DNA from 3 places in the Mycobacterium venezuelense genome. Region 2 is predicted to be linked to each of the others. Evidence: predicted binding sites of a transcription regulator. Region 2 holds the regulator's gene; each other region holds the start of a gene.
What was found. Region 2 encodes LexA, which represses DNA repair genes until DNA is damaged. Its sites were predicted from a motif close to CGAACANNTGTTCG; they were not measured.
Positions count from the first base shown of each region.

Region 1 (10,457 bases), on a different contig from region 2:
CACACGCCGAACAGCACGGCCGCGGTCTGCCAGTGCGCGGGCAGCAGCACGGCCACGCGCGTCCCAGGACCGGCGCCCATCTCGTCGCGCAACAGGTTGGCGGTCTTGGCCGCCCAGTTGGCCAGCGTCACGGCCGACAGCTCGATGCGCTCGCCGGTCGCGTCGTCGTAGTAGGTGATCCGCGGGCCCGCGGGATCCGAGGCCAGCAGGGGATCGAGAATTGCGGCGCTGATTGTCGTCGTCAGTTCACACACTCCGGATCATCGGACCCTGCGGTGAGCACCGGCGACGGCGGCGGCGGTGCCTCAGCCGTGTCGGACGAGCCGCCGGTGTCGGCGGCAGCGGGATCGACCGCTCCGAGCGTCACATCGCTGCCGTCGAGCCCCGAACCCGGACCGGTGTAGTCGTCGCCGAGGACCACCCGCACCGAGCCGGCCGGAACCGACGAATCCTCGTTGACCGGCAGTCCGCCGAGATCCTTCGAAACCGCCTGAGCGCCAAGGTCATCGGTCTTGGCGGCCAACACCTGGCTGCCGGACAGCGGAGCGCCGTCGTGGTTGCCGGTGCTGCCGGGCGTGAAGCCCTTGGTGGTCAGCACGTGGGATACCGCGGCCGCCAACCCGTTGATGTCGGTCGCGTTGACCACCTCCACGGTGGTCTTGTCCGGCGAGTACGAGATTTCGTCGGTCTTGCCCTCGTCCTGGTCCTGCAGCAGGCTCGAAACCCATTCGTGGACCTCGGTGGGATCCACCCGCACGACGCTCTGCATGCCGTCGTCGCTCCAACCGTCCTCGCGCAGGATGGGGATGGTCGCGAATGCCACGTTGCCCGCAGCGAGCTTCTGCAGTTGATCGGCGAAATCCATGATGTCCCAACCGTCGGAGATCACCACCGACCGCTGGACCGCGTCCTGCAGCCGCCCCAGCGTCGCCGGGCTCGACAGTGTCTTGCTTGAGATCACCTCATGGGCCAGCGACGCCATGACGGCCTGCTGACGGGTGACGCGGTCGAGGTCGCCGCGCGGAAGGTCATGGCGTTGCCGTACGAAGCTCAACGCCTGCGGGCCGTTGAGCTTCTGCCAGCCCGCTGGGAAATCGGCGCCCGAAAGAGGTTCGTAGACAGCATCTTTCAGGCAGACGTTGACGCCGCCCAGGGCATCGGTGATCAACGCGAAGCCCAGCAGGCCGATTTCGGCGTAGTGGTCGACGGTGACACCGGTGAGGTTGGCGACGGTCTGGATGAGTTCCTCGCGACCGGCTTCGACCGCTTTGGGCTCTGCGGTGGCGGGATCCTCGCCCTCGACCTCGACCAGCTGCTTCATCCGGTCGAGCTTCACGTCGCCGAACACGCCGTTGATCTTCATCTTGCCCCACCCCGGTGCTTCGACGTAGGAGTCGCGGGGGATCGAGATCGCGGTGGCCGACTTCCCGTTGTTGGGTATGCGGATCAGGATGATCGTGTCGGTGTTGGTCGACACGTCGTCGCCGGCTCGTAGCGTCGCGAGTTCCTCGGCGGACAGCGGGTTGCCGTGCGCATCGGTGCGGCTGTCCATCCCGACCAACAGGATGTCGATCGCGCCGTCCTCGCCGCCATCGCCGAGCGCAGGCGAACTGATGTGATTGATGCCCGATTCGAACGAGCGGATCTGAGTCCAGGCCACACCCGTCCCGAGCACCACGGCTGACGCTGCGGTCACAGCAATGGTTCGGAGTAGGTGGATCGGCACGTGCCCAGGCTACTTGCGGAGCGGACGTGAGCCGGGTAACGCGGACCGGCGTGCCAGACTCGGTCGCATGTCGCAGCGCATTGTCATCACCGGGGCAGGCGGCCTGGTCGGGCGAGTATTGGCTGATCAGGCCCGTCAGCAGGGTCGCGATGTGCTGGCGCTGACCTCGGCGCAATGTGACATCACCGACGCCGGCGCGGTGCGGCATTTCGTTGCTGCCGGGGACGTGGTGGTCAACTGCGCGGCCTATACGCAGGTCGATGCCGCCGAGGCTGACGAGGCCCGGGCGCATGCGGTCAACGCCGTCGGCGCCGGGAATGTGGCCGAGGCGTGTGCGGCGGTCGGGGCCGGGTTGGTACACATCTCAACCGACTACGTATTCGGTGGTGACCGTCACACTCCATATGAGGTCGACGACCCGACCGCACCGGTCAGTGTGTACGGCCGTACCAAACTCGCGGGGGAACGGGCAGTGCTGACCGCAAAGCCCGATGCTCATGTCGTCCGGACCGCCTGGGTGTACGAGGGCGGCGATGGCGGCGATTTTGTGGCAATCATGCGCAGGCTCGCGGCCGAGGACCGGCAAGTCGACGTGGTCGCCGATCAGATCGGCTCGCCCACGTATGTGGGTGACCTGGTCACGGCCTTGCTGCAAGTCGCCGATGGCAAGGTGCACGCCGCTGTGGTGCATGCCGCCAATGCGGGGCAAGCCAGTCGATTCGACCAAGCGCGGGCAACTTTCGAGGCGGTCGGCGCCGACCCCGATCGGGTCCGGCCCGTGGGCAGTGACCGGCATCCGCGGCCGGCGCCGCGGCCGTCCTATTCGGCGTTGTCGGCGCAGCGGTCGATTTCGGCCGGGCTGACTCCGCTACGGCCGTGGCGCGAGGCGCTCGTCGCGGCGGTCTCGGCAGCGTCCTCCGACGGCCCGCTACCCTCTACGCCGTGACTGAGGAAGGCCTCCGCCCGCTCGTGGTGGTGACGGTGACGTACTCGCCTGGGCCGCACCTGGACCGGTTCCTGGCGTCGCTGTCGTTGGCGACGGACCGACCGGTGACGGTCATCATGGCCGACAACGGCTCCACCGACGGCGCGCCAGAAGAGGCCGAGCAGCGCTACCCGAACGTGCGTCTGTTGCGCACCGGCGCCAACCTCGGATACGGCAGCGCGGTGAACCGCGCCGCGGCGGAGATTTCGCCGGACACCGACTGCTCGGAGTTTTTCGTGGTGGCCAACCCCGACGTGCAGTGGGGGCCCCATTCGATCGACCTCCTGCTGGAAGCCGCCGAGCGCTGGCCGGACGCGGGCGCATTCGGTCCGCTGATCCGCGACCCCGACGGCTCGGTCTACCCGTCGGCGCGCCATCAGCCGAGCCTGCTCCGAGGCGGCATGCACGCGGTGGTCGGCCCGTTCTGGAAATCCAATCCGTGGACCGCGGCCTACCGCCAGGAGCGGGAGGAGCCCAGCGAACGTCAGGTCGGCTGGTTGTCGGGCTCTTGTCTGTTGCTGCGCCGGGCGGCGTTCGATGCGATCGACGGATTCGACGAGCGCTACTTCATGTACATGGAAGACGTCGACCTCGGTGACCGGTTGAGCCGGGCCGGCTGGCCGAATGTCTATGTGCCGTCCGCGGAGGTGCTGCACTACAAGGGCCACTCCACCGGTCGTGACCCGGCGCGAAACCTGGCCGCCCATCACCGCAGCACATACACTTTCCTGGCAGATCGGTACCCCGCGATATGGCAGGCGCCGCTGCGGTGGACGATCCGGGGGGCGTTGGCCGTACGCGCGGGGCTCGTGGTCGGTAAGTCGCGGCGTATGCAGTCGAAGAGGGGGGCGTTGCAGTGACAAATCCGGGGACCAATCCTGGCGAAGTGGATGCCGTCGTACTGGTCGGTGGTCAGGGCACCCGCCTTCGGCCGCTGACGCTGTCGGCGCCCAAGCCGATGCTGCCCACCGCCGGGCTGCCGTTCCTGACCCATCTGCTGTCGCGGATCGCCGCGGCAGGCATCAAGCACGTGGTGATGGGGACGTCGTACAAGGCCGAGGTCTTCGAGGACGCGTTCGGCGACGGCTCCGAACTCGGACTGGAGATCGAATACGTCACCGAGACCGAGCCTCTGGGCACCGGCGGGGCCATCGCCAATGTCGCCGACAAACTGCGCTACGACACCGCGATGGTGTTCAACGGCGATGTTCTGTCAGCCGCCGACCTGGGCGCGCTGCTGGAGGCGCACGACGAGCACCGCGCCGACGTCACGCTGCACCTGGTTCGGGTGGGCGATCCGCGGGCGTTCGGATGTGTTCCGACCGATCCCGACGGCCTCGTCACCGCGTTCCTGGAGAAGACCCAGGATCCGCCGACCGATCAGATCAACGCAGGCTGCTATGTGTTCAAGCGGGCGGTGATCGACAAACTTCCAAGGGGCCGGGCACTTTCGGTCGAACGTGAGGTGTTCCCCGGCCTGCTGGCCGACGGCTTGCGCGTCTGCGGGTACGTAGACATGTCGTACTGGCGCGACATGGGCACGCCTGAGGACTTCGTGCGGGGTTCGGCAGATCTGGTGCGCGGCATCGCATCGTCGCCTGCACTCAACGGCCAGCGCGGTGAGTCACTGGTGCACGAGGGTGCGGCGGTCGCCCCTGGCGCGCTGCTCATCGGCGGGACTGTGATCGGGCGGGGCGCCGAGATCGGTGCAGGCGCGCGTCTCGACGGTGCGGTGATCTTCGACGGCGTGCGCGTCGAGGCCGGCGCGGTGATCGAACGCTCCATCATCGGCTTCGGTGCCAGGATCGGCCCGCGCGCACTGATCCGCGACGGGGTGATCGGCGACGGTGCCGACATCGGTGCCCGCTGCGAGCTCTTGCGTGGTGCGCGGGTGTGGCCAGGGGTTGCGATTCCCGACGGCGGCATCCGCTACTCGACGGACGTCTAGCTTCCGTCGGTGGCGGCTCGGGCGAGCTGAGCCAGCCCGAAGTCGGTGTCGGCCGGCAGCGCGTCAAGCGGCCACCACTGCAGATCCAAAGACTCGTCACTGCGGGCGATTTCGGCGCCTTCCGGGGCCCGCACCAAGAACTGCATGTCCAGGTGACGGGTCGGCACGCCCAGTGAGCACTTCACCGGATGCACATGCAGTGCCGCCAGTTCCGCATCGATGGTCAGCCCGTTGATGCCGGACTCCTCGGCGGCTTCGCGCAGTGCCGCGGCGTGCACGTCGGGATCGGTGGCCTCACAGTGCCCGCCCAGTTGCAGCCACCGGCCGAACCGTGGATGCAGGGTGAGCAAGGTCTGTGTTCCGGTGTGGTCGAGGACGAGCGCCGAGGCGGTGATGTGTCCAGGCGCGCATTCCCGCATGCAGGCATCGGGCCGGGCAGCCAGAAACGACAACACCGCGTGGCGCAGTGAATCCTGCGTCGGATCGGTTGTCCGCCAATGCGTGAGCACATCGACGGCGGAGGCGTGCAGGCTCATCGGTACAGGAGCAGCCCTTCGGTGGGCACCGGGTCGCGCGGTGGCTGCTGTTCATCGGGGTAGCCGATCGCAATGGCGCCCAACGGCTCCCAGTCGCCGGGCAGATCCAGCTCGGCTCGGACCAGATCGCCTGCGAAGATCGTCGAGCCGATCCAGCAGCTACCCACGTCCCGTACCGCCAGGGCGACGAGCAGCGCCTGTACCGCCGCGCCGACCGCGACGGTGAACATCGTGTGCTCGGCTGCGGTGCGCGCGTCATCGGGATAGCTGTGTGCGCCATCCGGCACCAGGAAGGGGATCACCAGTTCGGGTGCGTCGTAGAGGATTTGGCCGCGACTGACCCGGCGTTCGACGGCGTCGGGCGCTCTGCCGTCCCCGGCGAGATCGGCTCGCCACCGGTCTTTCATGCGGTCCAGCAGCCGAGTACGCGTCGCCGTGTCCTGCACCCAGACGAAGCGCACCGGCCGGGTGTGATGCGGAGCCGGTGCGGTGAGTGCCTCACCGACGGCCGCTTCGATGAGTTCGTGCGGGACGGCTTCGCCGCTGAACCTGCGGACCGACCGGCGAAGCAGTTGAGCTTGGCTGCGGCCCAACTGGATTGCCTCGGCCGTGCCCAGCCAGAACAGATCGTCCTCACCCGCGCGCACCAGCGTGTGCGCAGTCGATCCGTCATCGGGCAGGCGTAGTCCGCGGACCACTGCCACCGGGATCGCGGTCAGCTTGCCCTTGACGAGGTCGGCCGCAGCCGCGATCTCGTCGGCCACCGCGACTTCGGTGACAAGTAATTCGTTGCCGTGCCGGTCGCGCGCGCCGGCGTAACCGTGCAGAACCGTCAAACCGGCTGCGCCGATTGCGAAGTCGGTCTGGCCGTTCCGCCAAGCCCGACCCATGGTGTCGGTGATCACTACGCCCACCGTCGTGCCGAGTCGGTCACGGATTCCGTCCCGCAGCGCCGCGGCGCTGCCGTCGGGGTCGACGGGTAGCAGGGCGAGTTCGGTGGAATCCACGTTCGAACCGTCGACACCGGCGGCCGCCTGGACAAGGCCGATGGCGTTCTCGGTGATCAGCGTGCGGCCCTTGCGGGCCAGCACGCGAAGGGCCTCGTCGTCGATGAGCTTGCGCCGCAGTGTATCCCGCTCCTCTGGGTCGGAGGGCGCGACGACGATGCGGCCTTCGCACTTCGACACGACCTTGCTTGTGACAACAAGCACATCGCCGTCTTGCAACCACGGCGCCGCGGCGGCGAGTGCGGCGGCCAGATCGTCGCCGGGACGGAACTCCGGCAGGTCGGGCACCGGCAGAATCTCGACGCGGTCGGCCGACCCGTGCTCGGCATTCACAGTGTCACTCCGGCGATGTCGAGCCCCGCCCGGACCATCTTGGCGGTGGTGGGGGGATCGGTCATCAACAGTGGTACGGCACGAACCTCAACGCCTTCGATCTCGGCATGGTCGCCCTCGTGTACCAGCCAGCCGTCCAGCAGTCCGGTGCCCGACTTCGCGCCGAACCAGCGGCCCACGCCTTCCGACGTGGACTCGACGCCGATGATCGACAAACACTCGTCGGCCATGCCGCGCAACGGTTTTCCGCCGATTATCGGCGAGTAGCCGATGACCGGGGCCGCGGTCGAGCGCAGCGCTCCCCGGATTCCGGGTATCTGCAGGATGGGGCCGACACTGACGACCGGATTGGACGGCGCCAGCAACACCACGTCGGCTTCGGCGATGGCCTGGGTTACGCCGGGCCCTGCGGTTGCCTGCTCGGCCCCGACGAACGCGAAGCTGTGCGACGGCACGTTGGCGCGGTAGCGCACCCACCATTCCTGGAAGTGGATGGCCCTCCGCTCGCCGTCGGCCGGGTCGGTGATCACGACGTGTGTCTCGCTGCGATCGTCGGTGACCGGCAGCAGTCGGGCCCCTGGTGACCAGCGCTTACACAGCGCCTCGGTCACCTGGGACAGGGGATAGCCCGCCCGCAGCATCTGACTGCGCACGAGGTGGGTGGCCAGGTCGCGGTCACCGAGGCCGAACCAGTCCGGTTGGACCCCGTAGGCCGCGAGTTCCTCTTTGGCGTGCCAGGTTTCGTTGCGATGCCCCCAGCCCCGTTCCGGGTCGATGCCGCCGCCGAGGGTGTACATGCAGGTGTCGAGGTCGGGGCAGATCCGGACGCCGTGCATCCAGGCGTCGTCGCCGACGTTCACGATCGCCGTGAGTTCGTGCTCGCCGGGGTTGCCAGGGTCGTCGGAGAAGCTTCCAAGGCGCAGCAGGTTCTGCACGCCCAGCAAAAACCGTGCGCCACCGACGCCGCCGACCAGAACGGTGATCTTCACAACGACCGACACTAGGCGTTGAGGTGCCGCGCACGGAAACGACGTCGTCACGGGCAGGACACGCCGAGGTTGCGACGCGCCGATTTGACATCACGGGATGGTATGAATTCCTGTTCCAGCGCTTGACCCCAGCAGCTAACACGTGTGTAATCACAGCAGTGTCATTTTTCGGTTGGTGACCGATTCCGGTGTCGCGGACCGTGATTCGATCATTTGTTCGAATGGAATGGCCGCACATCACAATAGTGGGCTCCACTGAGGGATCTACGAGACCGAGTGAGGAGGCGGGGGATATGTCTTATGAGAGCGGCGATTTCGATCGTGTGGTCCGGTTTGACGGCCGGCTACTCGGCTCGGTAGACAACGCACCGCACATCAACACCGGGCCGACACCGATGGGGGCAACCGGACGTCCCCAACTGAGTTTGGTGCCCGATGAAATTGATGTTGATCCGGCAACCGAAGATGACCAATGGCAGGAACGCGCGCTGTGCGCGCAGACTGATCCGGAGGCTTTCTTCCCGGAGAAGGGCGGGTCTACCCGCGAGGCCAAGCGCATCTGCCAGGGTTGCGAAGTTCGCGACGCCTGCCTGGAATACGCGCTTGCGCACGATGAGCGCTTCGGAATTTGGGGAGGTTTGTCAGAGCGGGAACGCCGGCGCCTCAAGCGCGGCATCATCTGAGCCGCAGCGTCACTCGTCGTCGATCGTTGGGTCGATGACCGAGGGTTCGACGCCAAGATAGGTGGCCACCTGGGCCACCAGGATTTCATGCAGTAGATCGGCCAGCTCATCGGATCCTTTGACCCGGCGCTCGATGGGCTTGCGGAACAACACGATTCGCGCCCGGGTCGAATTTCCCCTGACATCAACGCCGGCCGGTATCAGCCGGGCGAGCGCAATGGGACCGTCTGCGACCACCTCCGGTGGCCACTGCACACTGTCCGGATCTTTCGGGGACATCCGCGGAATCTCGTCGACTGCGACGTCGAGCGCGTTGACCCGAGCGGCCCACCGGCGCTCGATCGGCTCGTAGGCCTCCAGCACCGCCATGTCGAACCGTTCGGCCCGGCTGCGCCACCCGGGGACCGACCGCGGCAGCAGCGGACCGCGGATATCGCGGCCGCGCCGCGATCGCCAATGGTTCCGCTGGGCCACGGGCACGATCGTAACGGTTCGGGATCGGGCACCCCGCGGCTGCGCGTGTCCGGCAGCGTGCGGCGATCGTCCGAGATAATCTCTGGTGCGTGAATGTTCCCCGTCGCTGCTGCCGGCCCGGGTGCCCGCACTATGCCGTGGCGACGCTGACCTTCGTCTATTCGGACTCGACAGCTGTCGTCGGTCCACTGGCCACGGTCTCCGAACCGCATTCCTGGGACCTGTGCGTCGGGCATGCCAGCCGGATCACGGCGCCGCGCGGGTGGGAGCTCGTTCGCCATGCCGGCCCGCTGCCGACACATCCCGATGAAGACGATCTGGTGGCGCTCGCCGACGCGGTACGAGAGGGCCAGGCCGGCACCGTACCGCGCGGCGGTGTGGTTGCCGGGTTCTCCGATCCCGCCACCGGAGTCAGCGGTGGCGCGGTCATGGCACCGGCGGCGCGGCCGCCGGAATCGAACGGGCGGCGACGTGGCCACCTGCGGGTGTTGCCCGACCTCAATGACTAGAAGCCGGTCGGGCCAAGAGTAGTGAACGTGTTGTTGCCGCAAGACGGTTAGGCTGGCGCCAACGATCCCGTTTCACAAGGAGTTCTATGTCTCGGCCAGCAGCGGCTGTTCACAGTGTCATCAAGGCCTATGACGTCCGCGGCTTGGTCGGCACGGAGCTCGACGACGCCTTCGTCGCCGATGTCGGCGGCGCGTTTGCCCGCTTGGTCCGGGCCGAGGGCGCAGGACAGGTCGTAATCGGACACGACATGCGATCCAGTTCGCCATCGTTGTCCGCGGCGTTTGCCGAAGGCGTGACTTCCCAGGGGCTCGACGTCATCCGGATCGGACTTGCGTCCACCGATCAGCTCTATTTCGCCTCCGGCAAGTTGAACTGCCCGGGGGCGATGTTCACCGCGAGCCACAACCCGGCCGCCTACAACGGCATCAAGTTGTGCCGGGCCGGGGCCAAACCCGTCGGCAAGGACACCGGCCTGTCGGTGATCGCCGACGAGGTGATCAACGGAGTACCGGCCCACCACGGCGTGGCGGGCACCGTCACCGACCGCGATGTGCTGGCCGACTACGGCCAATTCCTCCGCTCGCTGGTCGATCTCAGTGAATTACGGCCGCTGCGCATCGCGGTCGACGCGGGCAACGGCATGGCCGGTCACACCACGCCCGCGGTGCTCGGTCCCATCCCCGGCGCCACCGTGCTGCCGCTGTTCTTCGAGTTGGACGGGACGTTCCCCAACCATGAGGCCAACCCGCTGGATCCGGCCAACCTGGTCGACCTGCAGGCCTACGTCCTGGAGACGGGTGCCGACATCGGTCTGGCGTTCGACGGCGACGCCGACCGCTGTTTCGTGGTCGACGAACTCGGCAGGCCGGTGTCGCCCTCGGCGGTCACCGCGCTCGTGGCCGCGCGTGAACTCACCCGCGAGATCGGCGCGACGGTCATCCACAACCTGATCACGTCGCGCGCGGTTCCCGAGTTGGTGGTCGAGCGCGGCGGCACGCCGGTGCGGTCGCGAGTCGGACATTCCTACATCAAGGGGCTCATGGCCGACACCGGTGCGATCTTCGGCGGGGAGCATTCGGCGCATTACTACTTCCGTGATTTCTGGGGTGCCGATTCCGGCATGCTCGCCGCACTTCACGTACTGGCCGCGCTCGGCGAACAAGAGCGACCGCTGTCGGAGATCATGGCCGACTATCAGCGATACGAGGCCTCCGGCGAAATCAACTTCACCGTCGCCGACGCCGCGGCGTGTGTGGACGCCGTGCT
Region 1 covers NZ_JBONDW010000002.1:76,151-86,607, reverse strand. The annotation lists gene ACRCUN_RS03050 (TIGR03089 family protein) at 1-254, opposite strand, end outside; gene ACRCUN_RS03045 (LCP family protein) at 242-1,726, opposite strand; gene rfbD (dTDP-4-dehydrorhamnose reductase) at 1,794-2,672, shown strand; gene ACRCUN_RS03035 (glycosyltransferase family 2 protein) at 2,669-3,571, shown strand; gene manB (mannose-1-phosphate guanylyltransferase ManB) at 3,568-4,659, shown strand; gene ACRCUN_RS03025 (NUDIX domain-containing protein) at 4,656-5,195, opposite strand; gene ACRCUN_RS03020 (coenzyme F420-0:L-glutamate ligase) at 5,192-6,535, opposite strand; gene cofD (2-phospho-L-lactate transferase) at 6,532-7,524, opposite strand; gene ACRCUN_RS03010 (WhiB family transcriptional regulator) at 7,818-8,207, shown strand; gene ACRCUN_RS03005 (metallopeptidase family protein) at 8,217-8,639, opposite strand; gene ACRCUN_RS03000 (DUF3499 domain-containing protein) at 8,771-9,190, shown strand; gene ACRCUN_RS02995 (phosphomannomutase/phosphoglucomutase) at 9,277-10,457, shown strand, end outside.
Region 1: cofD (2-phospho-L-lactate transferase) is a predicted target of LexA. The motif match lies at 7,731-7,744, and genes of this name have one in related genera.

Region 2 (10,457 bases):
ATGAAGTCGGTTTCGACACCGTCCACGAGGCAGTGGGCCGCGGTCAGGATCAGATCACCCGAGCTGCTGTCGAGGACCGCAGCCGTGCAGGTGTGCAAAGAACCGCCGCCCAAGAACAATGCGCCCACCCGCGGATCGGGCACTCCGGGCGGCGCGCTGTCGTGGGCCGGCTCCGAGTCATTACACGCCGATGCGACGACGGCCACCACGGCCGCCACCACGGCAGCCCGAACAACCCACACCCATCGATAGTGCCCGACCGGGACACGGGCGGCCCGGAATGCCGGTGCGACGATCACGCGTTCGAACCAACACGCGGGGCGGCGCGAGCCCGTCCCACGCGAATGCGCGACACTAGATGACACGGCAGGAGGTTTACGCAACGCTCTGCCGTGGCGAGGAGACGAGACGAAAATGGCCGATAGCAGCAATAACCCCGAACAGCACTACCAGCCCGACCAGAGCGGGATGTACGAGCTGGAATTTCCGGCGCCGCAGTTGACCTCGACAGATGGTCGCGGGCCGGTGCTCATCCACGCGTTGGAGGGCTTCTCCGACGCCGGCCACGCGATCCGGCTTGCCGCCGAACACCTCAAGAACACCCTCGACACCGAACTGGTGGCATCGTTCGCCATCGACGAACTGCTCGACTACCGGTCCCGCAGGCCGCTGATGACGTTCAAGACCGACCATTTCACGGGCTACGAAGAACCCGAACTCAACCTGTACGCACTGCACGACAGCGTCGGTACGCCGTTTCTTCTGCTCGCCGGCCTCGAACCGGATCTGCGCTGGGAGCGATTCATCACCGCCGTGCGCCTGCTCGCCGAGCAGCTCGGCGTACGTCAGGTGATCGGCCTTGGCACCATCCCCATGGCGGTACCGCACACCAGACCGGTCACGTTGACCGCACACGCCAACAACAAGGAGCTCATCTCCGACCACACCCCATGGGTCGGCGAGGTGCAGGTTCCGGCCAGCGTGTCCAACCTTCTGGAGTTCCGCATGGCCCAGCACGGGCACGAGGTGGTCGGTTTCACGGTGCACGTTCCGCACTATCTTGCGCAGACGGCATATCCGCCCGCCGCCGAGGCCCTCCTGGCCGAGGTGTCCAGGACGGGTTCGCTGCAGTTGCCGCTGGCCGCACTCTCCGAGGCGGGCGCCGACGTGTACTCCAAGATCAACGAGCAGGTCGAGGCCAGCGCCGAAGTCGCTCAAGTGGTGACCGCACTGGAGCGACAGTACGATGCTTTCGTTGCCGCACAGGAGAATCGGTCTCTGCTGGCACGCGACGAGGAACTGCCCAGCGGTGACGAGCTGGGCGCGGAGTTCGAGAAGTTCCTCGCCCAGCAGGCCGGCGAGAAGTTCAAGGAAGACAAGTACCGGGACGGACATTCTGAAGGGTTCGGAGACGGATTCCCACATGGCGACAACCACTGACAGCAGCCCGGAGCCGGGCCGACATCGAGGTTGGCGAACATGACCGAACGCAAACCCAACCTGCGGACCGTGCGAGAGGTCACGCCGACACTCGAGTTCCGCACGATCCACGGCTACCGTCGCGCCTTTCGGACCGCGGGATCGGGCCCGGCGATCCTGTTGATCCACGGCATCGGTGACAACTCGACGACGTGGCATACGGTGCAGTCCACGCTGGCTCAGCGGTTCACCGTGATCGCCCCCGACCTCCTCGGGCACGGACGCTCGGACAAGCCGCGAGCCGACTACTCCGTCGCGGCTTACGCAAACGGCATGCGGGATTTGCTGAGCGTGCTCGACATCGACCGGGTGACCGTGGTCGGCCATTCGCTCGGGGGCGGCGTCGCAATGCAATTCGCCTACCAGTTCCCTCAGTTGGTCGACCGCTTGATTTTGGTCGGTGCCGGCGGGGTCACCAAGGACGTCAACGTGGCCCTGCGGATCGCGTCGCTGCCGATGGGCAGTGAAGCCCTCGCGCTGCTGCGCCTGCCGCTGATGCTGCCGGCACTTCAGGTTTTCGGACGCGCTGTCGGGACCGTGTTCGGATCGACCGGCGTAGGCCGCGACATCCCGGACATGTTGCGCATACTGGCCGATCTACCCGAGCCGACGGCGTCCTCGGCGTTCGCCCGCACGCTGCGCGCGGTGGTCGACTGGCGCGGCCAGGTGGTTACCATGCTGGATCGCTGTTACCTGACCGAATCCGTTCCCGTGCAGTTGATCTGGGGCGAATCCGATTCCGTGATCCCCGTCAGCCACGCCCGGATGGCACACGCGGCAATGCCCGGTTCCCAGTTGGAGATCTTCAAGGGGTCCGGGCATTTCCCGTTCCACGACGATCCCGATCGGTTCGTCGAGGTGGTCGAGCGCTTCATCGACTCCACCGAACCGGCCGTCTACGACCAGGAGATGCTTCGCAGCCTGCTGCGCACGGGGCTCAGCGAATCCACGATCAGCGGCCCGCTCGACACGCAGGTGGCAGTGCTTGAAGCGATGGGCGGCGACGAGCGCAGCGCGACCTGACCTTCGTGGGGCGCCCCTGCCGGAGGGTCATCACGACGTAGCATCGGTCTATGGCCATCGACGTGACCGTGTTGCGTGTGTTCACCGATTCTGACGGCAAATTCGGCAATCCACTCGGCGTAGTGGACAACAGCACGGTGACACCCACGGATCGCCAGCGGATCGCCACCGAATTGGGTTATAGCGAAACGATATTCATCGATCTACCGCAGCCGGGCGGCACGTCGGCGCATGCGCACATCTACACCCCGGCCGCCGAGATACCGTTCGCGGGACATCCCACGGTCGGCGCATCGTGGTGGCTGCGCGACATCGGTACACCGATCCACACCCTGCAGGTTCCGGCGGGGATCGTGCAGGTCTCCTACGACGACGACGTCGCCGCCATCAGTGCACGCTCGGAATGGGCGCCCGAGGTCGCCATTCACGACCTGCCCTCCACCGACGAGCTGTTCGCCGCGGAGCCCGACGACTATGCCGACGATGTCGAGCACTACCTGTGGACCTGGGTCGACCGGGAAGAGGGCGTCCTTCGGTCGCGGGTGTTCGCTGCCAATCTCGGCATTCCCGAAGACGAAGCCACCGGCTCGGCGGCCGTTCGCATGACCGACTACTTGAGCCGTGACCTCACGATCATCCAGGGCAAAGGTTCAGTGATCGAAACTCGATGGAGCCCCGAAGGATGGGTACGCGTAGCCGGTCGGGTGGCCAACGACGGCACCACGCAGCTCGATTGAGCCGCCGCTAGCTGCGGTGCGCCCGCAACGCCTCGATCTCGCGCTCGAAATCCTCGGCCGACGAGAACGACCGGTAGACCGATGCGAACCGCAGGTAGGCCACTTCATCGAGCTCACGTAACGGCCCCAGGATTGCCAGCCCGACCTCGTGACTCGGGATCTCCGGGGTGCCCAGCCCGCGCACGGCGTCTTCGACCTTCTGCGCCAGCACGTTCAATGCGTCGTCGTCGACTTGCCGCCCTTGGCAGGCCCGCCGCACGCCCCGGATGACCTTCTCCCGGCTGAACGGCTCGCTGACGCCGCTTCGCTTGACCACGGCCAACACGGCCGTCTCGACCGTGGTGAACCGGCGGCCACATTCCGGGCAGGACCGGCGACGGCGGATTGCCTGGCCTTCATCGGTCTCCCGGGAATCCACCACTCGGGAGTCAGGGTGACGGCAGAACGGACAGTGCATCACCGCTCCTTCGTCACGCCGCCAGACAACTAGTTCGAGCGCCCTTGAGCGTACCCGCGCGACTTTCGGATAGGTCACCGCCGGGTCCAATGGTGCGTACGTCGCGGCACCAAAAGTCAGTGCGCTTGCCCGCCAGGACGTTTCATCGCTCATCTCTCAGCTCAGCCAATTGGGGCGATGAGGGTCTGACCGGCCTCGACTGCAGCCGACTCGAGTTGGTTGAGATCGCGAATCTGCTGCACCACCTGGCCGACCGGAGCGTCAGGCGCGACGCGCCGGGCCACGTGCTGCAACGTCTCACCCGACTGAACCTGAACCACCGCCAGCTCGCTGGGTACCGACTCGGCAGGCCCCATCACGCCGCCCAACTGCGCCACCAGGCCGAGCCACACCGTGATCCCCGCCGCGACGAGCGCGAGCATGACCGTCGTGATGGGGGTGATGGGACGCCGGCGATGCGAGGCCCGCGACATCAGCACTCCGGTTCCGCGATGCCGCAGTGCCGCTCCATTCGGGCGCTCCGGGCGCGGCCCCGAAACCGGGCGGTGAGCGTTGGCCCGCACGCGGTACCGGCGCGGCATGGGCTCGACAGCGGCGCGGAAAGCACTGTCACGGCGTTCGGTGGGGATCTCGAGGATGGCCATCTGTCTGCCTTTCGGTCCGGCGTATTCGCTCCTGTGTTCGAATATAGTCGCTCACATGTTCGATTAGTAGAACGTGTGATCGAACTGTTGCCAAACGATAGAGCGGGGTACCGACAAGTTCGGCCGGGCAACCGACGGCAGCCCGCCGGCAGGCGACATGCCCGACACGCGTCGAACACATGTTTGATTATCTTGCGTCAGGCGACTACATTCGGCGCCATGAGCGACGACAGCAGCGACATCACGGACGGCAGCACCGACAGCCCGGCCGGGACCGAGGGCGCCGGTCGTCCTCGCGCGGTCGACGGCGGCCTCACCGAGCGCCAGCGCACCATTCTCGAGGTCATCCGCGCGTCGGTCACCAGTCGCGGCTACCCGCCGAGCATCCGTGAGATCGGCGATGCCGTCGGTCTGACATCAACCTCGTCGGTCGCTCACCAGTTGCGCACCCTGGAGCGCAAAGGTTATCTGCGTCGCGACCCCAACCGCCCCCGTGCGGTCGACGTTCGAGCCGCCGACGATCCGGCGACCCCATTGGTGTCCACCGACGTGGCCGGGTCAGATTCACTGCCCGAACCCACGTTCGTGCCCGTCCTCGGCCGCATTGCCGCAGGCGGGCCGATTCTGGCCGAGGAAGCCGTCGAAGATGTCTTCCCACTGCCTCGCGAACTCGTCGGCGAAGGCTCGTTGTTCCTACTCAAGGTCGTCGGCGATTCGATGGTCGACGCGGCCATCTGCGACGGCGACTGGGTCGTGGTACGTCAGCAGAACGTCGCCGACAACGGCGACATCGTCGCGGCCATGATCGACGGCGAAGCAACCGTCAAGACCTTCAAGCGCACCCGCGGTCAGGTCTGGCTCATGCCGCACAACCCGGCGTACGACCCGATCCCGGGCAACGACGCAGCCGTGCTCGGCAAGGTCGTCACGGTCATCCGCAAGATCTGAGCGACGGCCCAGGCTCACTCAGTCGGCGCGTACAAAGCCGTTCGTACGTGCGAACTCCTCACTCGCGAACCAGATCTCAGCGATCGCGTCGTCATACTGGCTGCTGTCCGGCGACCAGTACAAGCCCGATTTCGTATCCGCTTTTATCGGATAGCCCTGGGGCGCCCGCTGCGGGTCGTCGAGCGGCAGATGAATGGCGGTGGCGCTTGGCACCGGTTCATCGAGTTCGATCGCGGCATGCCGACCACTGGGCGGCCCGCTGCTACGGAGATCGGCTTCTGTCACCACACGTGTCGGCGCGGTGTCGATGTCGTCCTGGTCGTCGTTGGCACTGAACGCCGCAGCGGCGGGCACGCCCGCGATCAGGCTGCTCGGGATCCCCGGCGCGGGACGCAGATTCTGATCCTCCCGCTGGAGGTCTCCCACTTCGTCGAGGTCGTCCTCGTCGTCGAAGTCCGCCTCGTCGTCGAGCCGATCCTGCTCATCGAGATCGCCGATGTCCTCGAGATCCTCGTCCTCGTCGAGCTCGTCACCATCGACGAATTCGTCGCGGTCGTCGTACTCGTCCTCGTCGAAGTCCTCTTCGTCGCTATGGGTGTCGACGAGCTCAGCCGATTCTTCCGGCAGTTCGTCCTCATCGTCTTCACGCGATCCGAAACCGCCGGGCGCCGCCCACTGACTCACCGGCATCGACGCGTCGGTGGGCCCGTCGAACGGGGATTCGCCGGTAGCCGTGTCGCGGTAGGGCTCGGCGACCAACCGCGATGTCGGGGTTTCGGCACCCTGGTAGTCCGCCGTCGGCTGATACGGGCTGGTGCGATCCCCACCCCTGTCGTCGGCATAGGTGTCGTCCGCGAAGCGACTCTCGTCGTAGTGCGACGACTCATAACGACCTTCGTCGTAGTCGCGTCCCGGATAGCGATCGTCGTCGTCGTAGTGATCGTCGCCGAACGGGTCGTGGTCGAAGCCGTCGTCGTCACGGTCGCGGCGCCGATGCCACAGTGCGGCGCCGACGATCAGCCCGGCGAGCAACAGAACCGGGATCAGTGCGAGCAGCCACCACCAGTTCCACTGCCACGAGAACGGCTTCGACTCGTTGTCATCGGACGCCTGCGGGCTGCCGGCTTGCGGCGATTGCGTCAGGCCGGGGATCTCGAGCCCGGCCAGTTCAGTTGCGAGATTGGGCGGCTCGGTCGTGAACGTGTTGTCCGAGCGGTCCCACGAGATCGCGCCACCGCTGAACCGCTGTGTCACGACACTGCCGTCCTCGGTCTGATCGGCCATCGGCGCGCCCAGTGTGCCGGTCGCTCCCCCGAGCTTCTCCCAAGCAGCGTTCATGGCGCCGCGGACGATCACCGCGCCGTAGTCGGGCGTCCAGAAGATCACCGGCTTGTCCGCAGCGGCGAACGTGCTGACCCGGCTGTTCGGTCCGAGCCCGCCTTCGGTCTCGCTGCTCGTCGGGAAGCCAAGATCGCCCTGCGGGCCGCCGACGCTCTCGTACTTCTCCAGCACCTGGCCCGTCACGACGTTGGCACCGGTTTCGGGACTGTAGAAGATCTTGCCGCCGGCGAAGTTCTGGCCGAGACCGCCCGCGTTGCCGATCGGATACTGGTCACCGTCCTTGGCGCCGAGCGGACCGAGCGCTCCGCCTGCGGCCCGCCGCGCCGCATCGATCGCCGACGTCGGATCGTCGGGCACCTGCAGGCCCGCCAGCTGATCGACCAATTCCGGCGGAACGGTGGTGAACGCCTTGGTCTTACGGTTCCATGACAGCTCGCCGGCCGTGAACTTCTGGGAGACGACATCACCGTCGTACGTTTCGTCCTCGGCAGGTACGCCGAGTACGCCGGCCGACCCGCCGAGTTTGTCCCATGCGGCGTTGATGGCGCCGCGCACGACCCTCGCACCGGTGGCGGGGGTCCAGAAGATCACCGGCTTGTCGGCCGCGCTGAATGTTGAGTTCCGGCTGTCGGGTGCGCGGCCCGCGCCCTCGTCGATCGTGGGAAACCCGAGATCACCATCGGCCGGGCCGCCCAGCGACTCGTATTTCTCCAGGATCGCGCCTTGCACGTAATGCGCGCCCGTATCGGGCGTGAAGAACATCTTGCCTGCGGCGAAGTTCTGACCGAAGCCCGGCCCGACGGCGTAGACGCCACCTTGGCGGGCACCAAGCGGGCCACCGTCACCGCCGCTCACATCCCAGGCGGAGGTGATTGCGGCGTCGGCGTCCGATTCCGGGGTTGCCGACGCGGTCGGCGCCAACAGACCCGCGAGCCCCACCGCAAGCACGCCGACTGTCATCCGCCGAACGGCCGTGTTCAGCCTCGCACCCGGCCTCGTCATGCACCCTCCGCTCATTCGGCAAAGTTCCCCACACAGGGTTCACCTGAAAACATCCCGCCCGACAACTTTGCGTCAGTACGAGACGATAACCAAGGGACATGGCCGTACTAGGCCAAAAAACCCGCGAAACCTGCGTCATAGGGCCCCAAGACCCGGCTTCGCGGGGAATTTTGACGCCTAAACCCCGAGGCTGCGCCCGATGATCTCCTTCATGATCTCAGTGGTGCCGCCGTAGATGGTCTGCACCCGGGCATCGAGGTAGGCCCGAGCCACCGGGTACTCGCGCATGTAGCCGTATCCCCCGTGCAGCTGCAGGCAGCGGTCGATGAGCTCCACCTGCTTCTCGGTGGAGTACCACTTGGCCATCGCGGCCTGTTCGACCGTCAGCTCGTCGGTCAGATGCAGCCGGATGAACTCGTCGACCATCATGCGGACCACGGTCGCCTCGGTCGCCAGCTCGGCCAGCAGGAACCTGCTGTTCTGGAAGCTTCCGATCGGCTTGCCGAACGCCTTGCGTTCCTTGGTGTACTGCAGCGTCTGCTCCAGGACCGCCTCCATCGCCGCTGCGGCCATGATGGCGATCGAGATGCGCTCCTGCGGCAGGTTCTGCATGAGGTAGACGAAGCCCTGGCCTTCTTCGCCCAGCAGGTTCTCGACGGGGACCTTGACGTCGGTGAAGGACAGTTCGGCGGTGTCCTGGGCTTCCAGGCCGATCTTGTCCAGGTGCCGACCGCGTTCGAAGCCCTCCATGCCGCGCTCGACGACGAGCAGCGAGAAGCCGAGCGCGCCTTTGTCCGGATCGGTCTGGGCCACCACGATCACGAAGTCGGAATGGATTCCGTTGGTGATGAACGTCTTCGATCCGTTGAGGATGTAGTGGTCACCCTCTTTGACCGCACGCGTCTTGATGCCCTGCAGGTCACTGCCGGTTCCAGGCTCGGTCATCGCGATCGCCGTGATCAACTCGCCGGTGCAGAACTTCGGCAGCCAGCGCTGCTTCTGCTCCTCGTTGGCCAGCCGCAGCAGATAGGGCGCGACGACGTCGTTGTGCAGGCTGAAGCCGATGCCGCTGTAGCGGCCGGCGACCGTCTCCTCGCAGACGATGGTGTTGTAGCGGAAGTCGGGGTTGCCGCCACCGCCGTACTCCTCGGGCACCGCCATGCCGAGGAAGCCCTGCTTACCCGCCTCTAGCCAGACGCCGCGGTCGACGATCTTGTCCTTCTCCCACTCGTCGTGATACGGCGCGACATGGCGCTCCAGGAAGGCCCGGTATGACTCGCGGAACAGTTCGTGCTCGGCATCGAAAAGCGTGCGCTGGTATTTCACCGCACTACCCATGGTGTGACCTCCGGTACTGGGTTGTGGACTTGTGGGCCAACCTATACCAACCGGATGGTTGGTCGCAGCTGGGTCAACTGCGTGTGGAGAGCGGCGGCGGCGCGGACCGTAAACTGCGGCCATGCGCCAAAGCCCCACGAGCCTCGCGCACTGGGGTGCGTTCAGCGCAGACATCGCGGCGGGAGACATCGCCGCCGTCACCCCGCTGCCCGGCGACGCCGACCCCTCGCCGCTGCTGGGAAACCTGCCCGGGTCGATTCGGCACCGTTCACGTATCGCCGGGCCCGCGGTGCGGCGGGGCTGGCTGCGCGACGGACCCGGACCCAGCCACGAACGCGGCGCCGACGAATACGTCGCGGTGTCGTGGGACGAGCTGACCGAACTACTCGCCGGCGAGCTGCGCCGCGTCGTCGACACCCACGGCAATGAGGCGATCTACGGCGGCTCGTACGGCTGGGCCAGCGCCGGGCGATTCCACCACGCACAGAGCCAGGTGCACCGCTTCCTGAAAATGCTTGGTGGATATACCTCTTCTCGCCACTCCTACAGCCTTGGGGCTACCGGGGTCATCATGCCCCGCGTGGTCGGAACACATGACGATCTGTTCAAGCGCTCGACGCAGTGGGATGTCATCGTCGAGCACACCGATCTACTGGTGTGCTTCGGGGGCATCGCGCTGAAGAACACCGGCACCAACCATGGCGGCACCACGGCGCATCCGACCCGCGACGCCCTGCGCCGGTTCCGCGATCGCGGTGGGCGGATCGTGTCAGTCAGCCCGCTGCGCGACGATGTCGACGGCGAGTGCCGTTGGCTGGCACCGGTTCCCGGCACCGACGTGGCGGTGATGCTCGGCCTGGCTTATGTCCTGGCGACCGAGGGCCTGGCCGACCGAGACTTCCTGGCGACCTACTGCACCGGATACGAGCGGTTCGAGCGCTATCTGCTCGGGCGCGACGACGGCATCGCGAAGACACCGGAGTGGGCCGCGCGGATCAGCGGCCTGGCGGCCGACGAACTGACCGCACTGGCCCGGCAGATGGCGACCGCACGCACGATCGTGACGGTCAGCTGGTCGCTGCAGCGCGTCCGGCACGGCGAGCAAGCCCCGTGGATGGGGCTGACACTGGCCGCGATGCTGGGCCAGATCGGTTTGCCCGGAGGCGGTTTCGGCCACGGATACGGGTCGATGAACGAGCCGGGGCTGGCACCCCTACGCTGCCGGCTGCCCGCACTTCCGCAGGGGCTGAACCCCGTACGGACATTCATCCCCGTCGCCGCGATCTCGGACATGCTGCTGCACCCGGGTGAGTCGTACGACTACAACGGACTGCGACTGACGTATCCCGACATCAAATGCGTGTACTGGGCCGGCGGCAACCCTTTTCACCACCATCAGAACATCCCGCGGCTGCGCCGGGCGCTGGCCCGCGTCGACACCATCGTGGTGCACGACCCCTACTGGACCGCGATGGCCAAACACGCCGA
Region 2 covers NZ_JBONDW010000007.1:145,435-155,891, reverse strand. The annotation lists gene ACRCUN_RS13745 (trypsin-like serine peptidase) at 1-299, opposite strand, end outside; gene ACRCUN_RS13740 (proteasome assembly chaperone family protein) at 415-1,440, shown strand; gene ACRCUN_RS13735 (alpha/beta fold hydrolase) at 1,480-2,502, shown strand; gene ACRCUN_RS13730 (PhzF family protein) at 2,553-3,239, shown strand; gene nrdR (transcriptional regulator NrdR) at 3,247-3,696, opposite strand; gene ACRCUN_RS13720 (LysM peptidoglycan-binding domain-containing protein) at 3,858-4,340, opposite strand; gene lexA (transcriptional repressor LexA) at 4,560-5,288, shown strand; gene ACRCUN_RS13710 (LGFP repeat-containing protein) at 5,307-7,631, opposite strand; gene ACRCUN_RS13705 (acyl-CoA dehydrogenase family protein) at 7,809-8,969, opposite strand; gene ACRCUN_RS13700 (molybdopterin guanine dinucleotide-containing S/N-oxide reductase) at 9,091-10,457, shown strand, end outside.

Region 3 (10,457 bases), on a different contig from region 2:
CGTCACGCCGTCACGCACCAGCAGCTCGGCAGGCACATAGACGCCCGCGGTCGTGCCCGAACTCGGCTCTTCGGCGATTGTGCTGCGCAGGCGCACCACCAGACCATGCTGGGTGGCCAGCCGGCCGACCACGAACAGGCCCATATGCCGCGCGGTGTACGGGTTGACCTCGCCGCCGGACTGCAGGCGGATGTTGGCGACCCGCAGATCGGACTCGGTCATGCCGAGGCCGACGTCGCTGACCTCGACGACGAGTGCGCCGTTGCCCGCGAACACCGCCGAGACCCGTACCTGGGAGATCGGCGGTGAGTAACGCAGCGCGTTGTCGAGCAGCTCGGCGAGCAGGTGGATGAGGTCGCCGGCCACCGATCCGACGATCTCGGCATCGGCGACAGTCGCGGTGACGACGCGGGTGTAGTCCTCGACCTCGGACGCCGCGGCATTGATGATCGTGTCGATCGCCACGGGTTCGGTGTGTTCGCGCGCGACCTTGGAACCGGACAGCACCAGCAGGTTGGCGCCGTTGCGTCGCATACGCGCAGCCAGGTGGTCCAGCCGGAACAGGCTCTCCAGGCGATCGGGGTCGTCCTCGTTGCGTTCCAGCTGGTCGATGAGGTTCAACTGCTGATCGACCAGAGATCGGCTGCGCCGCGACAACGTCTCGAACATGTCGGAGACCTGCAGCTGCAGCTGAGCCTGCTCACCGGCGAGGAACACCGCCTGCTCATGGAGCTCGTCGACGGCGTGGGCGACCTGGCCGACCTCTTCGGTGGTGTGTACCGGCAGCGGCGTGATGGGCGCGGGCTCGCCGCCCGCACGCACCCGTTCGATCTCCTTGGCGAGGTCCTCGTGCGCGACCTTGAGCGCGCTGTCGCGCAGGGTGCGCAACGGCCGGACCAGCGACCGCGCGACCAGCAACACGATCACGAGCGCGCTGATCACGGCCGCGGCAACGAGAACCGCGTCGCGGATGGCGTCGTTGCGGGCGTCGGCGGCTTCAGCCTCGACGGCACCCGGAATGTCCGTCGTGGTGTCGGCGATGATCTGCTCGGCGATCGCGTTGGTCGTCTGCAGCGATGCCAGCAGCTCCTGATTGCCGACGAGCGGGATTCCCGGATTCGACATCATGGCCATGCGCTTGACCATCTCGGCGCGCAGCGTCGCTGCCTCTTCGGAGGCACCGCCCAGCAACTTCGTCAAGGCCGCGACCGTCGACGGCTCCGTGCCCGCCATCGTGATCATCGAGGTGCGCAGGACCGGCTCCGGTTCATCGGCGCCCCGGTTGACCATCATCTGCTGGATGGCCATCTGCCCGCGGGCGCCGATCGCCCGGGCCAACGCCTCGACCTGCGCCTGCACCTGCTGGTCGTCGCTGTGGGCCGATCCGGTGACCGCGGCCTCGGCGGTGAGCAGCAGGGGCGCGTAATTGATGATGCGCTGACGCAGATCGATGGAGTTCGACATCACGGCGTCGACAAGTTCCTGGCCCTTGCCGAGAAGATTGCCGACCGCCTGATCGACGTCCTCGACGACCTCGGTCGAGTCGAGCCGCTGCTGAAGATCGGATTTGCGCGCGCCGAACGTGGCCAACGCATCCTGGCCGTCGCCGCCCTCGGTCGCCGCGACGAGTGCGTCCTCCATCGCGGCCATGTAGTTACTGATGTCGGGGATCAATTCGGCGCGGTCGGCGGCCAGCCGGAGGTCGGCGGCCTCGGTGGCACTGGAGTAGATCCGCAATCCACCGAACGTGGCAGCCAGAATGAGCGGAACCAAAACGATCGCGATAACTTTGCGTCGAACCGGCCAATTCGCCGGCGACCAGCGAGCGGGACGCTTGGCCGGCGCGGTTGGTGTCGGGTTGAATTCGACGAGCGTGCCATCCGCCTGTTTCAGCTGGGTGAAGGCGGTCATCGGCGCCCAACCGTGCTATCGGCGGCGCGGCCGCATTTCAGTCCTGGGGCGTGATTCATAAGGCTTCCTGCTGTTTCCGCCCACGCTCGGGCGGGCGTCAAACGCCTGGCAATTGCACGAGTATGACAGCCAGGCGCGAGCGTTTCCACAATTCTTACTGAACAGACAGAGTTCGTGACCGAGCCGTAGCGCAGTTGTGTGGTAATCGAGCAAACATTGACGTGATCGCTGTTGTATATAGGCATTCACCGACCCCGGCGAGCGCGCTTCCCTCCACTCACAACGACAATCGGCCGGCACGCCGATCACCGTGTCGAATCCGGGCATGGATGGGCGGATCGGCGATACCGCGAACGGCGAATGCTGACCTGTGCGCCGCTGGCCGTAATCTGCCGATCACGCGGACGAACCAGGAGGGCGCTTGTTCAGGCTGATGTTCTATTCACCGCGGATCGCGCCCAATACGGGCAATGCGATCCGCATGGTGGCGGCCACGGGGTGCGAACTACACCTCGTGCAGCCGCTCGGCTTCGACCTGTCCGAGCCGAAACTGCGCCGCGCCGGCCTGGACTATCACGATCTCGCGTCGGTGACCGTGCATGACGACCTGCCCGCGGCCTGGGAAGCCGTGATGCCGGCCCGGGTGTACGCGTTCACCGCGCACGCGTCGGCGTCCTTCGCAGATGTCGCCTATGAGCCGGGCGATGTGTTGATGTTCGGCCCCGAACCCACCGGTCTCGACGACGAAACCCTCGCCGATCCGCACATCACCGCGCGGGTGCGGATCCCGATGCTGGCGGGCAGGCGGTCGTTGAACCTGTCCAACGCCGCCGCCGTCGCCGCGTATGAGGCATGGCGCCAGCACGGGTTCACCGGCGCCGTGTAAGAGTCAGCTCACCAGGTGTCCCAGTGCGCGAACTGCTCGGCAGGCAGCCGCTTGGCCTTCTTGAAGTCGGTGCCCTTGGTGTAGGCGATGGGGAACAACCCCGCCTGCGCGTACTGATCGAACGGAATGCCGAGCACCTCGGCGGCCTGCTTCTCGCCGTCGCCGAGCAGATGCAGCGTCGTCCACGCCGAACCGAGGCCCCGCGACCGCAACGCGAGCATGAAACTCCATACCGCGGGCAGCAGCGAACCCCAATACGAGGCGCTCATGCCTGCGGGCGCACCGTCCGGGCGGCCTTCCAGGCACGGCACCAGAAGCACCGGCGCATTCTCGAAGTTCTCGTTGAGGTATTTGGCCGAACTCGTCACCGCATCCATCTGCTCGTCGCGGATGTCACCCCGCTCTGGCTTGGGCAGGTCCAGATACGGGTTGGCGTTGGTCCGGTAGATGTCGGCCAACGCCTTCTTCTTTGCGGGATCCTCGACGAAAACCCATTGCCAGCCTTGCGCATTCGATCCAGTCGGCGCCTGCAGGGCCAGGTCGAGGCACTCCATGAGCACCTCGCGCGACACCGGCTTTTCGAAGTCGAGTCGTTTGCGCACCGATCGGGTCGTGGTGAGAAGTTCGTCAACGGTCAAGTCGAGGGTCATGTCGCGAGACTACATTCGCGACATGAGTGCTGAGCTGACACCGGAAGTGTCCCAACGCCTGACCTCCGACCACTACGGCTGGCTGACGACGGTCGCCAAATCCGGCCAGCCGGTTCCCCGGCTGGTGTGGTTCTACTTCGACGGCACCGACATCGTCGTGTACACGATGCCGGGGGCAGCCAAGGTCCGCCACGTGACCGCGCACCCGCGCGTGAGCCTCAACCTGGACTCCGATGGGCACGGCGCGGGGATCATCGCGATCGGCGGCACCGCATCCGTCGACGCCACCGACACCGATCCACGTGGAGACGAACCGTACTGGGCCAAGTACTCGGCCGACGCCGAGACGTTCGGGCTGACCGAGGCGATGGCGGCCTACAACACGCGGCTACGGATCAGCATCGACAAGGTCTGGACGACACCGACCGAGGGCTGAGCACACTTCTGTTTGCTGCGAAGCCCGAAACCCGCTGTGGCGCAGGGTTTGCCGGTCAGCTCGCGTTCTCGGCGAGAAGCGCGTCGTCCCAATCGTTGACGTGCGAGTCGTCATGCTGCCCGAACTCGACCACTGGAGCCATCTCATGAGTGCCGTGATCGGAACCGGGCAATCCGCCAAGGGCGGCGATGGTTTCCCGGATCTTCGCAGCCTCGTCGTCGGTCGGCGTGGCACCGGCCTCGAGTTCGTCGAGCAGACCATCGCGCAGGCCCGCGCCGTTGGCGACTTCCTGAGCCGACAGCTTGGCGTGGATGCGCGTGACGTAGATCTGCTGACCGAGGGTCGAGCCAGGCGCCGCGGCGGCGTGCGCCATGAGCGAGTCGTAGCGTTGCCGAACTCCGCTGAGCGCCACGATGACAGCGGGTGAGGGACGGTTGCTGCTCGCCGCTTCAGTCAGCGCCGCACGCAACTTGCGCATGCCCGAGAGGACGACATCGGCGCGCTTGTGGAACTTTTTGTCCTCCGGGAACGGCAGTGCGTCGATCGCGGCCGAGTACATGTGCATCGCCGCCTCGGAGAGACTGACGATGACTGACGAATCACCTTCCAGCGAGGCGTTCTGACCCATGGGCCCTCAATTCTCCAGGCAATCAAATGCATTGACTCCTCAGGTGAGGACGCGTTCGAAGTAGCGCCGCTCACACCGAGCACGGGATGACATTAGCGGGTCCGGCGCGTCTCGTCATCGGTAGGGGCGATGTGACCCCTGGTGCTGCTCGACGACGGTGGCCATAATCTGAACGCTGCACCGTGGGAGGCTCGGTCGATGGGAGGTCAGATGACCGGAGTTACTGAATCGACAAGGGCCGCCGAATCTTCGGAGCTCGACGAGGTGAGTGACCGCACCGAACCGATACCGCTCGTGACACCCGACCGCGAACACCCGAGCAAGCGCAGTCCTGCCGAGGGCCTGCCCGGTATCGGGTGGTTGGTCTGCGGCGTCGTCGGCAGCATGGCCATTGCGTGGTTCATTTTCCTGGGGCCTGGCGAACTCGGCAGCAAGTCGGAATGGTTCTTCGGTGCGGTCGTCTTCGTCGTCGTCATGGTGACGATGTGGCAGACCCTCAACATCGCGCGCCAGGCCCGGCAGGACGCTGCCGACGCGGCCGACCGCCTGCGCCGCGAGCTCGCCGCCGCCGACGAACGATCCGCACTCGAGCTCGCGCTGACCCAGAAATGGCACCGGGCCGCGATGGAGTCTCAGCAGAAGCTGCACCGCGCTGAACTTGCCGCGCAGCAGGAACTCGCCCGCGTCGAACGCGGCCATCTCCTTGAGCAGTTGCAGAAGCAGGCGATGATCGAGGTGTCGCGCAGCGTGGGCGCGCATACGCGGATGCTGGCCACGCTGTGGAGCGAGGGTGCCCGCTGCCTGCACCTCGACGACCGCGATGAGCGCGAGAAGGCGATGAACGTCATCTTCGAGCAGATCAGCCACGTCGTCACGGATGTCTCGGTCGAGCTCGACAACGCGCACCTGCTCAGCCAGGACGACCGCTTGCATCACGCCTTGGACCGCGTCAACGAGGCCGTCCTCATGGCGATCGGCGTCGCCGAGGAAATCCATGCCAACGTGGTCGATGGGCGCAAGCCGGAGTCGAATCCCATTCCCGCCGTTCAGCGTCTGCTGCACGAGCGGGCCACGGAAGCCCGCCGCCTCGCGTGGTCGTTGCTGCGGACGGGCCTGGAGGACAGCAAGGCCGGGTTCACCGGAAGTCGCGAGACCGTGAACCCACCCGCAACCTGAGCGGCTCCATCCGGTCGGCGACGACGGTGACCGCACCGGTCGCGTTCTGCACGATGCCGCGCACCAACAGAGCCGCCGCCGTCTGGGCCAGTTTGCGGTGGCGCGCCCACACCCCCGGCGCGCACAGCACGTTGACCATGCCGGTCTCGTCCTCCAGGTTCACGAACGTCACGCCCTGCGCTGTCGCGGGCCGCTGCCGGTGAGTTACCGCACCGGCGATCAGGATTCGGGTGCCGTCGGCGACCTCCAGCAACTTGTCCGCGGGTATCACGCCCAACTCGTCGAGGTCGGCGCGCAGGAACTCGGTGGGATAGCTGTCCGGGGATATGCCGGTGGCCCACACGTCGGACGCGGCCAGTTCGAGCGCGCTCATCCCGGGTAAGGCCGGGATGTGCGATGACGACCCCACCCCCGGCAGCCGGTCCGGGCGTTGCGTGGCGGCCGCGCCCGCGGCCCACAACGCTTCCCGACGGGTGATCCCGAAACACCCCAGCGCACCCGCGGTGGCCAGCGCCTCGGTCTGCGGGACGGACAGCTGCACCCGGCCGGTCAGATCGAGCAGGGTTGCGAACTGCCCGTTGGCCTTTCGTTCGTCGACCATGCGCTGAGCCAGATCGTCACCGATGTGGCGGACACTGCCAAGCCCCAGCCGCACGTCCATACCGTGGTTCTCCAGGGTGGCGTAGGCCAGGCTGGCGTTGACGTCGGGCCCGTGCACTGTCACGCCGTGCCGCCGGGCATCGGCGACCAGCGACTGCGGCGAGTAGAACCCCATCGGCTGTGCGCGCAACAACGCGGCGCAGAACGCTGCGGGGTGGTGCAGCTTGAACCACGACGAGTAGAACACCAGCGACGCGAAGCTCAGCGAATGACTTTCGGGGAAGCCGAAATTGGCGAATGCTTCCAGCTTCTCGTAGATCCGGTCGGCCACCTCGCCGGTGATGCCGTGCCGGTCGCGCATACCGTCGTAGAACCGGCCGCGCAGCCTGCGCATCTTCTGGGTCGAACGTTTGGAGCCCATTGCCCGGCGCAGCTGATCGGCCTCGGCCGCGGTGAAACCCGCGCAATCGACCGCCAGCTGCATGAGCTGCTCCTGGAACAGCGGCACGCCAAGCGTCTTCTTCAGCGCGGGCTCCATCGACGGATGCTCGTAGGTGACGCGCTCCAAACCGTTGCGGCGCTTGATATAAGGGTGCACCGAACCACCCTGGATGGGCCCGGGGCGAATCAGCGCCACCTCGACCACCAGGTCGTAGAACTCGCGGGGTTTGAGCCGCGGCAGGGTGGCCATCTGCGCCCGGGACTCCACCTGGAACACCCCGACCGAGTCGGCCTTCTGCAGCATCTCGTAGACCGCGGGCTCGGACAGGTCCAGTTTGGCCAGGTCGACTTTGATGCCCTTGTGCTCGTCGAGCAGATCGATGGCGTAGTGCAGCGCCGAGAGCATGCCGAGCCCGAGCAGGTCGAACTTCACCAAACCTATTGCCGCACAGTCATCTTTGTCCCACTGCAGTACACTGCGGTTTTCCATCCGCGCCCACTCCACCGGACACACGTCGGCGATGGGACGGTCACAGATCACCATGCCGCCCGAGTGGATGCCCATGTGGCGGGGCAGGTTGGCGATCTGCGTGGCGAGGTCGATCACCGGCTCGGGGATCTCGGCGACATCCGGCGAATCGGGAAGCCCGTTCCACCGGCTGAGCTGTTTACTCCAGGCGTCCTGCTGCCCTTGCGAAAATCCCAGCGCGCGGGCCATGTCGCGGACCGCACTGCGGCCGCGATAGGTGATGACGTTGGCGACCTGGGCCGCGTAGTCGCGGCCGTAACGCTCGTAGACGTACTGGATGACGTTCTCGCGCAAGTCCGATTCGATGTCGATGTCGATGTCGGGCGGCCCGTCGCGAGCCGGAGACAAGAACCGCTCGAACAGTAGCTCGTTGGCGATCGGGTCGACGTTGGTGACCTTGAGTGCGTAACAGACCGCCGAGTTGGCCGCCGATCCCCTGCCCTGACACAGGATGTGGTTGTCCCGGCAGAACCGCGTGATGTCGTGCACCACCAGGAAGTAGCCGGGAAACTCCAGCTGCTCGATGATCCTCAACTCGTGCTCGATCTGCGCGTACGCCTTGGGAGCCCGCTCCGGCGGCCCATAGCGCTCAGCCGCACCCGCCATGACGAGATGGCGCAACCAACTGTCCTCGGTGTGCCCGGCAGGCACATCGAACGGCGGCAGCTGCGGGGCGATGAGGGCCAGGCCGAACGCGCACTGCTCGCCGAGATCAGCTGCGGCGGAGACGATGCCAGGACCGAACAGCTGCGCCATCTCCTCCCCCGACCGCAGGTGCGCTCCGCCGAGCGGGGCCAGCCACCCCGCCGCGGAGTCCATCGAATTCCTGGCCCGGATCGCAGCCATGGCCATGGCCAGCCGGCCGCGATCGGGCGCCGCGAAATGCGCGCCGGTGGTGGCGACGACATCGAGGCCGAAACGGGGCGCGAGATCGGCCAGTGCGGCGTTGCGCTCGTCGTCGCATGGCTGCCCGTGGTGGGTGAGTTCGACACTGACCCGGTCAGCCCCGAACCGATCGACCAGATCGGCGAGCGCCTTGCTCGCCGTTTCCGGGCCGCCTTGCGAAAGCGCCTGGCGGACATGTCCTTTGCGGCATCCGGTGAGGATGTGCCAGTGCCCGCCTGCGGCCTCGGTCAACGCATCGAAGTCGTAGCGGGGCTTGCCTTTTTCGCCCCCGGCCAGATGCGCCTTGGCGATTTCGCGCGACAGCCGACGATACCCTTCCGGACCGCGGGCCAGCACCAGCAGGTGCGGCCCGGGCGGATCGGGCTCTTCGGTGCGCGCGACGTTACTCAGCGACAACTCGGCGCCGAACACCGTGGCCACGTCGAGCTCCCTGGCCGCCTCGGCGAAGCGCACCACGCCGTAGAGCCCGTCATGGTCGGTCAGCGCGATGGCCCGCAGGTTGAGCCGGGCCGCCTCCTCGACGAGCTCCTCCGGCGTGCTTGCCCCGTCGAGGAAGCTGTAGGCCGAATGCGCGTGCAGTTCGGCGTAAGGGATCGCCGATCCCCGTGATCGGGACCGCTCGGGCGGCTCATAGGCGCCCCGCTTACGCGACCAGGCCGGGCTGTCTCCGCCGTCACCGGCTTGGTCTTCCAGCGGCAGGCCGGAGCGACGCGGCTTGCCGGTAAGTACGCGCTCCATCTCGGTCCAGCTCGGCGGCCCGTTGTGCCAACCCACCGCACCAGTCTATCGAACACACGTTCGACATGGCCACTTCGTGCGGAAATCAAGTAGTCGACTACGCGCGATCTTGAGCATCGGCTGTTCCTACCGTCGTCCTATCCGGATAGCCCGGTGACCAGCGAGAAAGGCATCATCATGGCCGAATTGAATCCCCAGCCCCTGCCGCCGCGCGACCGGATCCGGATCAGCGCCCCCGACTCGGTGCTGTTCGATCTCAAGAAGTTCCAGAAGGCCCAGGCCGAGGTGCTCGGCAAGGCAGGTTGCCCCGGCTGCCACTCCGGATTGGACCTGCAGTGGCAGACGTTCGCCGACTTCGTCGTCGACGAAGAGGGCTTCGCCTCACCCAACATGGGATGAAGCCGTCATGTCGCGGCCCCGACCTCGGCGTCGGCGTCATCGCCACCACCGGGCTGGATCTGGTGTGGGACGACATCGCCCACCTGATCGACGTGGTCGAGGTCGAGCCGCAGACCATGTGGCACCCGTGCGACGAAAAAGGCTGGGACATAAGTGAGCCCGCCTTCAGGTGGGTCGAAAGCCGTGACCGTCCCACGCTGGTGCACGGCGTGGGATTTCCCGTCGGCGGCTGCGAAGCACCCGATCCGCAGGGGCTCGCGCTGACCGCCGCGTGCGCCCAGCGTCTCGGCGCCCCGCACTGGAGCGAGCACCTGTCGTTCAATCGCGTCCGGCACGCGGGCCGCGATCTCGACGCCGGATTTCTGCTGCCGCCTGCCCAAACCCCGGCTGGGGTCGACGCTGCGGTCGAGCACATCCGCGGTTACCAAAACTGTTCCACCCGACCGTTTCTCATCGAGACGGGGGTGAACTATCTACGTCCGCGGCCCGGCGAGCTGCCTGACGGGGTGTTCATCGCCGAGATCGCAGAACGTGCCGACTGCGGCATCCTGCTCGACCTGCACAATCTGCTGACCAACCAGCGCAACCGCCGCCAGTCCGTCGACGAGGTGCTCGCCGCCTTGCCACTGGATCGGGTACTGGAGATCCACGTCGCGGGCGGTATCGAACTCAACGGCTACTACCTCGACGCTCACATCGGCGGCCCCGATCTCGAACTGCTGACGATGCTCAGAAACGTGATCGGCCAACTACCGCAGTTGCGGGCAGTGGTGTTCGAAGCGGTGCCCTCGTCGATGGTGATGCTCGGTGCCGCAGGCCTGAAGACAGTCCTCGAAGAACTGCACCGCGTCTGCGCGGGCGCTGCCGTCTCACAAGAGTTCCGACGCGCCCGGAAACCTCTCGCCCGCAGCGGCTTCGACGGTGGCGACGATCTCACCGCAACCCGGAAGTGGGAGCGGCACCTGGCCGCCTACACGGCGCGCGCCGCTACCGATCCGCCCAGCGACGATCCCGGCATGCCACTCTTGCGGAGCTTGACCGACCGGGCCCGGCTCGGTCAGCTCACGCTGGCCCGCCCAGGCCCGCTGCGGGAGTTGATCACGACGCGCGGCATCGCCGAAACCGAAAAGCTGTTGGAGCACTACCTCGACGCGTCA
Region 3 covers NZ_JBONDW010000002.1:322,926-333,382, forward strand. The annotation lists gene ACRCUN_RS04275 (HAMP domain-containing sensor histidine kinase) at 1-1,911, opposite strand, end outside; gene ACRCUN_RS04280 (tRNA (cytidine(34)-2'-O)-methyltransferase) at 2,333-2,797, shown strand; gene ACRCUN_RS04285 (nitroreductase family protein) at 2,806-3,447, opposite strand; gene ACRCUN_RS04290 (TIGR03667 family PPOX class F420-dependent oxidoreductase) at 3,470-3,883, shown strand; gene ACRCUN_RS04295 (XRE family transcriptional regulator) at 3,939-4,511, opposite strand; gene ACRCUN_RS04300 (hypothetical protein) at 4,722-5,687, shown strand; gene ACRCUN_RS04305 (error-prone DNA polymerase) at 5,647-8,937, opposite strand; gene ACRCUN_RS04310 (hypothetical protein) at 9,055-9,300, shown strand; gene ACRCUN_RS04315 (MbnB/TglH/ChrH family RiPP precursor modification enzyme) at 9,297-10,457, shown strand, end outside.
Region 3: ACRCUN_RS04305 (error-prone DNA polymerase) is a predicted target of LexA. The motif match lies at 8,951-8,964, and genes of this name have one in related genera.